Regions from separate parts of the Bradyrhizobium sp. HKCCYLRH3059 genome, predicted to be linked through region 4. Evidence: predicted binding sites of a transcription regulator. Region 4 holds the regulator's gene; each other region holds the start of a gene.

Region 1 (3,492 bases), on a different contig from region 4:
CCGTCCCAGTCATGGCCATCGGGAAACTCCTCCCCCGCAATGCTTCCTCCACTGCGCGCCCTGCGCAGCGTCCGACCGGACATCACTTTGATCGGAAAGCGTTGGCCACCTTAACGCCCAGCGCTCGCCGCGCCGGATCGCCGGATCTTGTTAGGCCTTGATCACCCCGCCGCAACCATTCGCGGAAGCGGAACGTAAAGCCAGTCTTACAATCGGACACAATAATACGGTTCCGCGCCGATTGACTACGGCTTTTCGACCAGTCGCCGTTTCAAGCTTTGGGGAATTCGAGTCGGAAGCGCGCCGCGCCGCCCTGGCCGAGGGGCTTCTGCAGTTCCTGCAGGATGAGCTTCAGCTCGTCATGTAATGTCCAGGGCGGGTTGACGATCAGCAGCCCGGTCGAGGTGAGCGCCTCGCCTTCGATCTGCGGCGCAACACTGAACTCGATCCGCAGAACCTTGCCCGGCGGCTTGGCCGCGGCTGCGAGCGCCGCGACACGATCGCTCAGCTCTTCCGTCGCACGCCGGCTCTTGGCGGGATACCACAGCACGTAGATACCGGTGGTCCACTTCGCGAAGGCCGCGGCGAAGCGATCGGCGAGCCGCTCGAACTCATCCTTCGCCTCGAACGCCGGATCGATCAGCACCACGCCCCGGCGCTCGTTCGGCGGCACGAAGGCGGGCAGGGCGACCCAGCCGTCGAGATCGACGACACGGGCCTGGGTGTCGCGGCGCAACTGATCGATCAACTGCTTGCGGGGGATCGGCGCGAGCTCGCACAGGGTCATGCGGTCCTGCGGCCGCAGCAGCGCGCGCGCGATCAGCGGCGAGCCGGGATAGGCGACCAGTTCGGCCTTGGGATTGAACGATCGGACGATATCCAGATAGGGCTGGACCAGCGCATAGGCCTGATCCGACAGCCGCGCCTGCAGCACGCGGGCGATGCCGGTGAGGTACTCGCCGCTGCGCGTCGCCTCGTCGCCGGTGAGATCATACAGGCCGGCGCCGGCATGGGTGTCGATCACCCGGAACGCGGCGGGCTTCTCCTGGAGGTAGACCAGGATGCGCGTCAGCACGATGTGCTTGATGACGTCGGCGAAGCCGCCGGCGTGGAAGGCATGTCGGTAGTTCATGCCATCCGGTTACGCCGTTCCGCGTCAAAAGGGTACCCCGTCGATGCGCCGGACGCCCTCCGGAGAGCCGCGGATGAGCGCCGCCGCAGGAGGCGCCGCAGGCCGACGCGCTGCGTCGCCCCGATTCGCAGCCGCTAGCCGCCGCGGACCGGCGGCATGTTGACCTCGTCGCGCCGGCAGGCCTGCCGGTCGATCTCGTCGCAGTTGCGAAACTCCAGATCCTTCGACAGACAGATCCGGACCTCGCTCAGCCTGGTGCGATTGCAGGTGACGGCAATGCCCGATGTTGTGAGCTTGGGGTTGGCCTTGATGAAGGCCTCCTCGATCGCCGCCGGCGCCACCGTCTTGGCCTCCGCGAGATCGAGGAATTCCGGGGGGATCTTGATGGCGGCGCGGGCCTTGCGGATGGCTTCGAAATAGGCCTTCGCCGACACGCCGGCGCAGGTGCCGTGCTTGTCCCACTCGTTGTAGATCAGGCCCGGCGCCGGCATCAGGTCGAGCATCGAGGTCATGATGTTGCGGGGCAGGCGCGGCGCCGGCTGCTCGCAATATTCGGGGTAGCCGTTCTCGTATTGCGGCCACAGCCCGTGCACGACGAACGAGTACGGTCGGCCGCTGCATTGCTGGGACCGGCTGCCGCGACCGCCGCGCTCCTCGGCTTCGGCGCAGTACGAGGGCGACCACGACAACGAGAGAACGTAGAAGTCGAACGCGCCCGGCGCATTCTGGCGGCGGTCCTGCGCCTCGGCGGCGCCAGCCGTGAGCACACCGAGCAAGAGGGCAAAGCAGGCGATCGTTCTGGACAACAGGACGGCAGGTCGGCACAGGCAATCGAACATGGCGTACTCCCCGGAAAATGCCAGGAGCCTACCAGCACACGGGAACATTTCAAGAACAAAAATGGCTGCCCCGAGGCAGCCATTCGTCAGCCGGCCGCCCGCGCGAGCGGCCGATACGCCGGGAAAGGCGAATCAGGGCTTGGCGGCGCGGCAGGCCGGATTGAAGGCCCAGTTGCGATCGAGGCCGACGACGCAGAACTCGACGCCCTGGTCATAGCCGGCGAAGCCGCCATCCTCGATGATCGAGAAGTTGACGGTGCGCGCCTTGCCGTCGCTGATCATCACGCTGCCGGTGCAGAAGCGACGCGGAATGTTGTCGGACTGCCAGGGCCGGAAGGCGATCTCATGGACATTGGCGACGCCGGTGATCGTCAGCGAGGAATTCCAGAAGGTGCTCTCCTTGTCCTGGAATCGCGAGACGATGGTCGGAATGGCCGCCTCGCAAGGCGCGACCCGGCCTTCATATTTCGGACCGGACAACCAGAAGTTCATCTCGAGCGGGTTGGCGGCCTGAGCCGGGGCGGTGGCGACGATGGCGGCAAGCAGCGCGCCACAGGCGGCGCCGAACATCTTGAAAGGTGAGCTGAAGTCGCGCATGGGCCGTCCGCAAGGCTGATCCGGGAGCGTGGACCGTGCCGCGGCGGCCACAGGAGGTCAAGTGCAACGCGGCAACACTCCACGATTAGTCCTGTTAACGCGAGGCCGGTGTTCTTTTCTTGACCGGACAGGACCTTTAGAATGGCGGGCCAGATCGAGGAGAATGCAATGCGGACGCTGATGGCCGGATTCGTGAAGACTGCAGGCCTCGTGGCCACTGGGATGGTGCTGGTTGCGGCATCCGCCCAGGCCGACGTGGTGCCGCCCTTCAAGGGCAACGACACCGGCGGCATCATCGCCTTCCAGCTGGCCCAGACCACGGATGCGCGCCAGCTCGCGGTCGATCATTGCGCCTCCTACGGCAAGGTCGCGAAGTTCCGCGCCGTCGATGCGCGCTACGGTGGCTACGTTTCGTTCGCCTGCCGCTGGGTGCCCTATGGCTCGGCGCAGCGGCCGCTGCGGACGCTGTACTGACCTTCCATCAACTGCCGTTCTCCCAATTGCCATTTTTCTGCGGCATTCGCTCCGGCATCGATCAACGAGCCGGAACGGGGCATATGACCTGCACACGCATCGCAATTGGGCTGTTGGCCTGCTGCCTCCTGGGCGTGACCGCGAGCCATGAGGCACGGGCCGTCGACCTACCGGTGCGCAAGGCCGGCCTGTGGGAGCTGAAGATGATCAGATCCGGCGGTCAGCTGCCGGAGGCGACGATGCAGCACTGCACCGACGCGGCCACCGACAAGGAGATGAACAACTTCGCCTCGCCGATGGCGCAGCAGGTCTGCTCCAAGCAGGACATCCAGAAGACCGCGACCGGCTACGTCTCCGATTCGGTCTGCAATTTCGGCGGCATCAATACGACGTCGCATGCCGACATCACCGGCGACTTCAACTCGGCCTATACGGTGAAGACGATGTCGC
Region 2 (3,492 bases), on a different contig from region 4:
CAGATAGTCCAAGAGCCAGATCAGCACCAACTGGTCGTTCGGACGGGTCCCCATCCACAGCTCGACGCTATCGCAACGGTCGACAAGTTCGAGAAAACTCTGACTCCGCCCGCCGACCGCCATGAAGTCGCCACGCGAGGCGAAATCCAACCAATGCCCGCGCTTCGGTCGCGCGGTGCGCTGGACGAGATAAGCCGATAACTCGGCATCTGATGGCAACGGTCCCCATACGAAACGATGGAGAATTGGCACCACCAGGTCGGCAAAGCCGCCTCTCCGAAGCGCTCCGGCGCTGGGATCATCGGCCGCTAGAATCAAACGCGTCATGCTGTTGGCTCCGGCACGACCTGATTGGCTCAAGACGCTATCAACACGCTCGCGATCGGCTCCCGGCGCCCAGGACTGGCGTCGGAAATGTCGGTGCCGCCGCGCGGATCCGGTCCGCTCGCCCGCGCACGCGCTTTCGACTATTCGCGCTGAAGATCGTATCCGGCGCTCGGAATTCAGGCTCACTGCATTCGATCATGCAGCAACCCCAGATTTCGGCAGAACACCACACATCTGCAAACGGGCGCCGGAACGTCGGCAACGCAACGTCCACGGCACCCGCCGCCGTCTTACCTCTACTCCTCCGTCGGCTCCTCGCCGTCGGCGTCGGCGTCGCGCTCGGCGTTGCCGGCCAGGATCTGCTCGGCGATCAGGCCGGAGTTCTGGCGGATCGCGGCTTCGATCTTGGCGGTCATGTCCGGATTGGCCTTGAGGAACGATTTCGAATTCTCACGTCCCTGCCCGAGACGCTGGCTATCGTAGGAGAACCAGGCGCCGGACTTCTCGACGATGCCGGCCTTGACGCCGAGATCGAGGATCTCGCCCATCTTGGAGACGCCCTCGCCATACATGATGTCGAACTCGACCTGCTTGAACGGCGGCGCCAGCTTGTTCTTCACCACCTTCACACGGGTGGAATTGCCGATCACCTCGTCGCGCTCCTTGATCGCGCCGATGCGGCGGATGTCGAGGCGGACCGAAGCATAGAACTTCAGCGCATTGCCGCCGGTGGTGGTCTCCGGCGAGCCGTACATCACACCGATCTTCATGCGGATCTGGTTGATGAAGATCACCATCGTGTTGGACTTGTTGATCGAGGCCGTCAGCTTGCGCAGAGCCTGGCTCATCAGGCGGGCCTGCAGGCCCGGCAGCGACTCGCCCATCTCGCCTTCGAGTTCGGCCTTCGGCACCAGCGCCGCCACGGAGTCGACCACCAGCACGTCGACCGCACCGGAACGCACCAGGGTGTCGCAGATCTCCAGCGCCTGCTCACCCGTATCCGGCTGCGAGATCAGAAGCTCGTCGATGTTCACGCCGAGCTTGCGCGCATACACCGGATCGAGCGCATGCTCGGCATCGATGAAGGCGCAGATGCCGCCCTTCTTCTGCGCTTCCGCCACCGTGTGCAGCGCCAGCGTGGTCTTGCCCGAGGATTCCGGCCCGTAGATCTCGACGATGCGGCCCTTCGGCAGACCGCCGATGCCGAGCGCGATGTCCAGCCCGAGCGAGCCGCTGGACACCGTATCGACATCCATCGAACGGTCGTTCTTGCCCAGCTTCATCACCGAGCCCTTGCCGAACTGACGCTCGATCTGGGACAGCGCAGCGGAGAGCGCCTTACTCTTATCCATGGAGGAACCTTCGACGATACGCAGGGCGGTGGCGGACATTGGCGCTCCTTATGGCGGGGATTCGCGGGATGGACAAACGGTTAACGAGGTCGGCCAGCAATCTTGAGGCGAATGTACTCCATCCGTTCTTTGTTCGCAATATGTTCTTCTCGACATTCACACCTCTCTTTCACAAACCCCTGACAACCCGCGGGAGACACGCCTGCCGCTCGAAGGCCGAGGGCCGGCGCGCAGTGCACCGAGCACCAGCGAGGGAGCGCTGCCCGATCAGCGCGCCCGGAAGCGAAGTACGGCATGCGGGATGCTGGATGACGGCGACTGCGAAGGGATCCCGATCCGGCTGGAGGCGGAAGCCATGCGCGCGAGCGGCGCAGCCGCCGACCGGCGATCACGCGGATTAAAACCAAACTGTCCGAGCGCTCCAACCTCATCGCCCGCACCAGCGGCAGACGCCGACCCAACTATAAATTGTTATTGTCGTCTCGGCCGTGTCCCATCATCCTGCTGGTCCTTCTCTGTGAGCCTCGCAGACTGCTTCCAATTTTCGGAACCAGCATGACCGGATCCAACAACGAACAGACCCTCACGCTGTGGCGCCCTGTCGGCCCAAAGGAGCTTGCCTTGATCGAGGCGTCGGGCATGCGTGCGTTTCCGCCGCGCCTTCCGGAGCAGCCGATCTTCTACCCGGTGCTGACCGAGGACTATGCCGTGAAGATCGCACGGGACTGGAACGTGCCGGCGAGCGGAGCCGGCCACGTGCTGCGCTTTGCGATCCTGCGAGGCTTCATCGACACCTACGAGGTGCGCGAGGCCGGCGGCCGCAAGCATCGCGAGTACTGGATTCCCAGCGAAGACCTCGTCGACTTCAACGCCGCAATCGTTGGACCGATCGTGCTCGTCAGGTCTTTTCCTTGAAACTACCAACTCCTACACGCGTGCGTAGATCGCACATTCCGTGGTTCTCCTGAGAGGAACGAAGTTCCATCGCCTCTTCTGCTTTTGTTCGGCTCGTCGTGCGTGCAGGCGCACGATTTCGATGCAGACGCGCAGCCGTGCGCAAGGGGCGGCCGGCCATCAGGTTCCGCATCACGTGGCGTGCAAGCACTCGACGGCCACCATATGACGGACGACAGATGAAGCGACGAACCTCGGACGCCCCCGTGTCGGACCCTGCCCAAGGATGCGTTAGCGCGCCATTCGCGCAGCTCCTCATGCCGGCCCGAGGAATGGCCCGGACAAAACCCGCGTGATCCGCATCACGCGCGCCGGCGCTCACGACATCTTCAGGCCACAAACCATTGTCATAAACTTTGGGTTGCGTTATAGAATCGTGGTTGTCGTACGTCTGAGCAGATTTTTGATCAGCCCCGGATTTGTTTGTTCGTTGCGATGATGGTCGCCGCACATCGTCTAGTGTATCGCCTTTGGTGTGCCGTCGACCGATCCCTTGCAGCCTGCCAGCTCCCGCACTTGCAGGCTCCGTCACACGTAGGCGCACGGCCCTGAAACCATCCGCGCCGAAAGAAAGCCCCGGACGACGTCCGGGGCTTTCGACGTTGATAGCTCCGCTCGGGATGCATCTCCCTCCGTCATTGTCGTGATGTCGGGGAACGGATCGCGTGCGTTGCGCTTCATATTGGCGATGACAACAAATGACGTGACGTGCCCGTCCTGCAGGGCCGGCCTTCAAAGGATCGAGCTTCACTCGCAGCAAGACGCGGCGGGAGAGAGGCGTTGTCCGGCCTGCGATGAACTCTTGGAGATGGTCGACGGCGCGACGCAGATCGCCTACCGACTGACAGTCGTGCCGGAA
Region 3 (3,492 bases), 120 kb from region 4:
CAATTCCCTCAACCCCGCCAGTTCCGTTTCGATCTCATCGAACCGGGGTCCGATGCTCCGCAGCAGACGTTCACCGGCGGCCGTCGGGGCGACGCTGCGCGTCGTGCGCGCCAGCAGCCGCACGCCGAGCCGGGCCTCCAGATTGCGAAGGGCATGGCTGAGCGCCGACTGGCTGACGCCGAGCCTGGCAGCCGCCCGCGTGAAGCTTCCCTCCCGGGCGACAGCGAGGAAACCAAGGACGTCGTTCAGGTTCTCGCGCAGCATTCATGATTCCATTTCATAAAAGTATGCGCATTCTAGCCTCTAATGTTATCGCGGTCACAGCCTTAGGTTCAGCCCGGACGGCAAGGTTGACGACGCGTGATGCCGGCGTTGACCGCAGGACGGACAGGAGAACCGGATGAAGAAGAGAACCCTGGGCAAGAGCGGCCTCGAAGTGTCGGCCATCGGCTTCGGCTGCATGGGCCTGAACTTCGGCTACGGTCACGCGCTCGAGAAGGACGACGCGGTCAACCTTATCCGCGCCGCCTTCGATCGCGGCGTGACATTTTTCGACACCGCCGAAATCTATGGACCGTTCACGAATGAGGAGCTGGTCGGCGACGCCCTGGCTCCCGTTCGGGACAAGGTGGTCATCGCCACCAAGTTCGGCTTTGCGATCGACCCGGCGACCGGCCGGTCATCAGGGATGAACAGCCGCCCCGAGCGCATTCGCGCGGTCGCGGAGGCATCCCTGAAGCGGCTCAAGACCGATCGCATCGATCTGTTCTATCAGCACCGCGTCGATCCGGACGTGCCGATCGAGGACGTCGCCGGCGCGGTCAAGGATCTCATCGGGCAAGGCAAGGTCAGGCACTTCGGCCTGTCCGAGCCCAGCGCCCAGACCGTACGGCGCGCGCATGCCGTCCAGCCCGTTGCCGTGCTCCAGAACGAGTATTCGCTGTGGACCCGAGGTCCCGAGAGCAACGGCATCATTCAGGCATGCGAGGAGCTCGGCATCGGCCTGGTGCCCTATAGTCCCCTGGGAAAAGGCTTTCTGACCGGCGCGATGAACGAGACGACCACGCTGGCCGACAACGACTTCCGCAGCACCCTGCCGCGCTTCACGCCCGCGGCGATGAAGGCCAACCAGGCGCTGGTCGATCTCCTCAAGCAGATCGCCGAACGCAAGGCATCCACGCCGGCCCAGATCGCGCTCGCCTGGCTGCTCGCGCAAAAGCCGTGGATCGTTCCCATTCCGGGCACGACCAAGCTCCATCGCCTCGACGAGAATCTCAAGGCCGCCGACGTCGAGCTCACTGCGGACGATCTCGCCCAGATGGAGCAGGCCGCAGTTGCGATCAAGGTTGAGGGAGAACGCTATCCCCCGCACCTGATGGCGACAACAGGGCGGTAGAACCCCTCTCCCACATCACCGGGCACTCCCATCGTGAGCGCCCGAAACCACCTGGAGGCGACGCGCCGCCGGCGGCGCGTACACCCCACAGCTTCACCGAGATCGCGCCTTCTCCTTCACACCAAGGCGCGCCCTGAATTTCAGAACGGAATGTCGTCGTCCATGTCGCTGTTGCGTCCGCCACCGCCCGCCGAAGCAACCGCGCGGCGCGGCGGCGCCATCGACGGACCGCTGCTGCCAAAATCACCGCCACCCATGTCATCGGAGAAGCTGCCGCCACCGCCGCCCCGGCCATCGAGCATCGTCAGGGTGGAGTTGAAGCCCTGCAGCACGACCTCGGTCGAGTACTTCTCGACACCGCTCTGATCGGTCCATTTGCGGGTCTGCAGCGCGCCCTCGATGTAAACCTTGGCGCCCTTCTTCAAATACTGCTCGGCGACCTTGCAAAGACCTTCGTTGAAGATCACCACGCGGTGCCACTCGGTCTTTTCCTTGCGCTCGCCTGTCGCCTTGTCGCGCCACGTTTCCGACGTCGCAATGCTCAGATTGGCGATCGGCCGCCCATCCTGCGTGCGCCGGATCTCGGGGTCCTTGCCGAGGTTGCCGACCAGAATCACCTTGTTCACACTACCCGCCATCACCACTCTCCCGCGGTTCTCGATCATCGGACCGGCCGTCCACACCGGCCTCACGGCGTCCGGTGGCTAACCCTTCCTCTCGCGGCGGACCCTATACGGTTGCCGCGCGGTCCACCCGCCCTGTCCATTGCTTATCCACATATAGCAGGCGGAAGGCCATTGTTCCAGTTTTGTTCGCGCGCATATGTCTACAACCGTGCGTCGAGTTCCGCGGAACTCGATGGAACCGCAAGTTCTCGCAATGGAACCCGGAAAAAGTTCCCTTATTCACGAAAAAGGGATTAACTTTCATCAAGTTAGCCAGCCTCACTTCCTCCTCGGCTGTGGCTTTTGGGAGACGGTATCCAGGGTTGAATCGCGTATATTTGAGGATGGATTGGGGCCGCAAGCGTGGTCGCACCAACTTCACAGACGAGCGTCTCCGGGGACCATTTTGGAGACGCCCAACGCGGGAGACTTGGGATGAAACGAATTTTTCTCGGAGCTGTCAGCTTGATGGTTTTGGGGGCGCTGACGCCGGCGGGAGCCGCCGATCTCGCCGCCCGCCCGTACACGAAGGCCCCGGTGATGGCGCCGGCGCCGCTTCCGACCTGGGCCGGCTTCTACCTCGGCCTGCAGGGCGGCGGCGGCTGGGGCCGCAGCAACGAGACCTTCTTCGGGGCGCCGAATACGGCGATCTTTGCCGGCACCCAGAACTATGACACCAGCGGCGGCTTCGTCGGCGGTGTGGTCGGCTACAACTGGCAGGTCGACAACATCGTGTTCGGTCTCGAGGGCGACTATCACTGGGCCGACATCAACGGCCGGTCGGGCGTCGTCAACGCCGGTCTCGGCGATACCTACTTCACCAGGCTGCGCGGCTTCGGCGACATCAAGGGCCGCCTCGGCTGGGCTGCGGGTCCGGCGCTGTTCTTTGTCAGCGGCGGCGCTGCCGTCGGCGATCTCCAGCACCGCTACGACGCGGCGCTCAATGGTGGCGCGGCCAATAGCTTCGCTCAGAACAACTGGCGCTGGGGTTGGACGATCGGTGCCGGCGCCGAGTACATGTTCGCGCCGAACTGGTCGGCCAAGGTCGAATACAACTATCTCGACTTCGGCAAGAGCTCGATTCAGTACAGCGCGGTTCCGACCAACCGCTCCGAGTGGAGCGACACCGTGCACACCGTCAAGGCGGGCGTCTCCTATCACTTCGGCGGCCCGATCGTGTCGCGCTACTGATTGCACGCAAAAAGCGAATATGTCGAAAGGCCGGCCTCGCGCCGGCCTTTTTTGTGTGCCAGAACCGGCACTTGCCGAGCCGTTGTGTCCTTTGGGTGACGGCTTTTTACGGCGGAAGGAGCTATCAACGTCCGGCGGGTGGGCGTTGGTGAGAGCGTGCGTGCGGGCGTCGGACGTGGTTTGGGGAATGCGATGAGAAGGCTGTTGCTGGGGGCGACAACTTCGCTGGCGCTGGGGATT
Region 4 (3,492 bases):
ACCAAGGAGTGGCTCGCGGCCGACGCCGATGCCCGGCTGCCGGCGGATTCATCGCTCACCGATGGCGTCTCCTGCGACGAGGCGGGCTGCGTGGTCGCAATGGCCGACGGCCGATTCGCCGCCCTGACCCTGCGCGCCGAGGCGCTCGCCGATGATTGCGCCCGCGTCGCGCTCATCGTCACCGCGCGCGCCGCGCCGTCATCCTGCGCGGCGGCCGTCATCGATCGCGGGCGGCTGCGGCAGCAGGGCGCCTTGATGCTGGTGCAGCGGGGCAGGAGCTTCGCCGTCACGCCGGCGCGCGCCGGCGGCACCGACCGCCCATGGTGGCCGGCGCCCGCCGAGGCCGGCGAGTTCGACACGACGCTGACGCCGCGCGCGCCGGCCGTGCGGCCTCAGGACGCGACGCCGCCGGAGACGGAGCAGGGCGAGGAAGACTGAGTGCCGGGCAGCTCGAACGTGCCGAGATGATACTCGGTGTCGCCAGGTCCATGTTGCCAAGTCCATCGAACAGCGAGGGGCTTTCGGCCAGCGTGAACGCAGCGCGCGGATAGCGTTGCCAGATGGCGATGTCGTCAGCCGTGACTGTCAGCCATCCGAACACAAGCATATTGCAGCCGGGCTCGGTGATCCCGGCGGCCTTGTTCCAATCGATCTTGTTGACCACGGCGGCAGGCTCCCCCGGCACATCATGCCGGCCGAGGGATGTCGTTCCTATTCGATGCGATGCCGGGGCGTGAGGTTCGCCTGAGAGGACTTTGCGCTTGCAGAACCCAAATCTCCCACGGTCGAAAGCTCGCTCACGACCGAGAGAAATGCCGATGCGGAGACCCCTCAGGTGATGCTGATGCGGCGAATCGGTGTGGCCTGCGAAGGCGGCACGTCCTCGGCGATGTCCGGGCGTCGCTCCGCCGGCTGCTTGCTGACCGGCAATTGCAGCACGGTGACGCGCTGGCCCTCGCAGAGCTGGGTCACCAGCACGTGGCGGCCATCGGCGAATTCGATCGCGTCGTGATGGCGATCGGGAATGTGAGTCTCGATGCTGTTGAACTTTGCGACGCGCTCGCGGATCGTCCGGGTCCAGAGCCAGCGGCTGTCGTAGCGGACGTCCTCGGCGAAGGCCAACTCGGTGCCGGGCAGCATGCAAACTGCGACGGTCGGCTCGCTCTCCAGCGCGAAGCCGCGGGTGGCGGTGCCACGGAAGGTCATCGAGATCAACGTCTCGCCGACCTTGGCGGGACGGGACGCAACCGCATGGAGGCTGTAGTCACACATCGGATCGCTCCTCGTTGAGAGATAGCCGACCCACGCTCCCCCCGGACAGGCGCAGGCCTCTATCAGAGTGGACATCGATGGTGATGTTAGCGCGCGCTTCGCGGCAATTCTGCGCTGATCTGCATCGCGTGTGCCCGCGGCCGATCACAAGCGTTTGAGCATGCCGCGCTGCACATCATGAGGTGCATTCGCGCGTGACGTATTTTGCTGGGCAGCCTCCGATCGGCGGCGAAAGCGCGTGCGCCCGCCGCCCATCGACCGATCCCATTCGCGATCAGTACTTGCGGTACAGCCCGACCAGCTTGCCTTGGATCTTCACCCGGTTCGGCGGCAGGATGCGTACCTCGTAGGCGGTGTTGGCCGGCTCCAGCGCGATCGATGCGCCGCGGCGGCGGAAGCGCTTCAGCGTCGCTTCCTCATCGTCGATCAGCGCCACCACGATGTCGCCGGTGTCGGCGGTCTCGTTGCGCTGTATCAGCGCCATGTCGCCGTCGAGGATGCCGGCATCGACCATGGAGTCGCCGCGTACCTCGAGCGCGTAGTGATCGCCGTTACCGAGCATGTCGGCAGGCACGCTGATGGTGTGGCTGCGGGTCTGCAGCGCCTCGATCGGGGTACCGGCGGCGATGCGGCCCATCACCGGCACTGCGACGGGGCGCTCGCCATCGTCCAGCGCGGGAGTGCTGGTGCGCACCTTGCCGAGATTGCCCTCGATCACCGATGGGGTGAAGCCGCGGCGGTTGTTGGCGGCCTGTGACAGCTCGGGCAGCTTGATCACCTCGATCGCGCGGGCGCGGTTGGGCAGCCGGCGGATGAAGCCGCGCTCCTCGAGCGCCGTGATCAGGCGATGAATGCCGGACTTCGAGCGCAGATCGAGCGCATCCTTCATCTCGTCGAAGGACGGCGGCACGCCGGCTTCCTTGAGCCGCTCGTTGATGAACCGCAGAAGTTCGTACTGTTTGCGCGTCAGCATCTCGACCTGGTCCCCGGTTTGTTGTCGTCCGAGTCCAAGAGCTGCGCCTCGCGCACAAACTGGCTGAGAGCGCCCTGGAGTCGGACCGTCATCGCGTCGCCCGCAACATACTAAAAACAAATCATGAACGGACACTATATGTTCGATGTGTGTTCCGCAATCCTAAAAATATGATGAACAGACCGGGCTTTACCGGGGAAGCGGCTCAATTCGGCAGGCGCAGGATCTCGCACGGGCTGCCGGCAGGCGCCTTCGGCGCAAACGCCGGCCGGATCACCACCGCCTGCGAGAGTGCGAGATTCCCAAGCAGCGACGAATCCTGCTGGCTCACCGGGGTCGCAACCAGCGTGCCGTCGGCGCGCTCTTCGAGCTGCGCCCGCAGATAGTCCTCGCGCGAATCGTTCGGCCCGAGCTCGCGGCCGAGCAGGGCGGCCTCGCGCGGCATCACGGCCTCGTCGCGGCCGAGCAGCCGCCGAATCAGCGGCACCAGGAACAGGAGGGCGCAGACATAGGACGACACCGGATTGCCGGGCAGTCCGATCACCCTGATGTCGCCGAGCCGTCCGTGCATCATCGGCTTGCCCGGCCGCATCGCGATCTTCCAGAACGCCATCTCGACGCCCTCGGCTTCGAGCGCCTGCTTGACCAGGTCGTGATCGCCGACCGAGGCGCCGCCGGTCGTGATCAAGATGTCGGCCTTGGCCTCTCGGGCCCGGCGGATGCCGGCGATCGTCGCCTCCATCGTATCCGCGGCGATGCCGAGATCGATCGGGGTCCCGCCCTCGTTGCGCACCAGCGCCCGCAAGGCGTAGCCGTTGGAATAGACGATCTGGCCCGGGCCGGGCGTCGAGCCCGGCATCACCAGCTCGTCGCCGGTGGCGAGCAGCGCCACCTTCGGCCGGCGCCGCACCGGCAGCGCCGGATGATTCATGCTGGCCGCCAGCGACAGGTCGCGGTCGCTGAGCCGGCGCCCGGACTTCAGCAGCACCATGCCCTGGTGAAAGTCGACGCCCGCCGGCCGGATATGCCGGCCCTTGATCGCGGCCTCGGTGATCACGACGTGGCCATCTTCGGCGATCGTGTCCTCCTGGATCACCACCGCGTCCGCGCCCTCCGGAACAACGCCACCGGTGAAGATCCGCGCCGCCTCGCCGGGTCCAACCACGCGATCGAACGGCCGCCCCGCCGCAACCTCGCCGATGATCTTCAGCCGCGCCTTGGCCTGGGCGGCGTCCGCCGCGCGCACG

What was found. The regulator LexA, encoded in region 4, represses DNA repair genes until DNA is damaged. The targets are predictions, from matches to a motif close to TGTTCNNNNTGTGTTCNG.
Region 1: a site for LexA is predicted at 2,012-2,029, ahead of ACQR13_RS30975 (ribonuclease T2). Genes of this name have one in related genera too.
Region 2: a site for LexA is predicted at 1,810-1,827, ahead of recA (recombinase RecA). Genes of this name have one in related genera too.
Region 3: a site for LexA is predicted at 2,195-2,212, ahead of ACQR13_RS20570 (single-stranded DNA-binding protein). Genes of this name have one in related genera too.

What each region holds. Positions count from the first base shown of each region.
Region 1 covers NZ_JBNPUF010000014.1:49,275-52,766, reverse strand. The annotation lists gene ACQR13_RS30985 (cold-shock protein) at 1-19, opposite strand, end outside; gene ACQR13_RS30980 (23S rRNA (adenine(2030)-N(6))-methyltransferase RlmJ) at 272-1,132, opposite strand; gene ACQR13_RS30975 (ribonuclease T2) at 1,267-1,971, opposite strand; gene ACQR13_RS30970 (hypothetical protein) at 2,104-2,568, opposite strand; gene ACQR13_RS30965 (hypothetical protein) at 2,737-3,042, shown strand; gene ACQR13_RS30960 (DUF3617 domain-containing protein) at 3,126-3,492, shown strand, end outside.
Region 2 covers NZ_JBNPUF010000001.1:131,839-135,330, forward strand. The annotation lists gene ACQR13_RS00555 (DUF1835 domain-containing protein) at 1-327, opposite strand, end outside; gene recA (recombinase RecA) at 624-1,718, opposite strand; gene ACQR13_RS00565 (hypothetical protein) at 2,301-2,594, shown strand.
Region 3 covers NZ_JBNPUF010000006.1:297,538-301,029, reverse strand. The annotation lists gene ACQR13_RS20580 (LysR family transcriptional regulator) at 1-264, opposite strand, end outside; gene ACQR13_RS20575 (aldo/keto reductase) at 401-1,396, shown strand; gene ACQR13_RS20570 (single-stranded DNA-binding protein) at 1,537-2,034, opposite strand; gene ACQR13_RS20565 (outer membrane protein) at 2,497-3,252, shown strand; gene ACQR13_RS20560 (outer membrane protein) at 3,445-3,492, shown strand, end outside.
Region 4 covers NZ_JBNPUF010000006.1:181,210-184,701, forward strand. The annotation lists gene ACQR13_RS19980 (ComEC/Rec2 family competence protein) at 1-438, shown strand, start outside; gene ACQR13_RS19985 (hypothetical protein) at 832-1,272, opposite strand; gene lexA (transcriptional repressor LexA) at 1,547-2,245, opposite strand; gene ACQR13_RS19995 (molybdopterin molybdotransferase MoeA) at 2,451-3,492, opposite strand, start outside.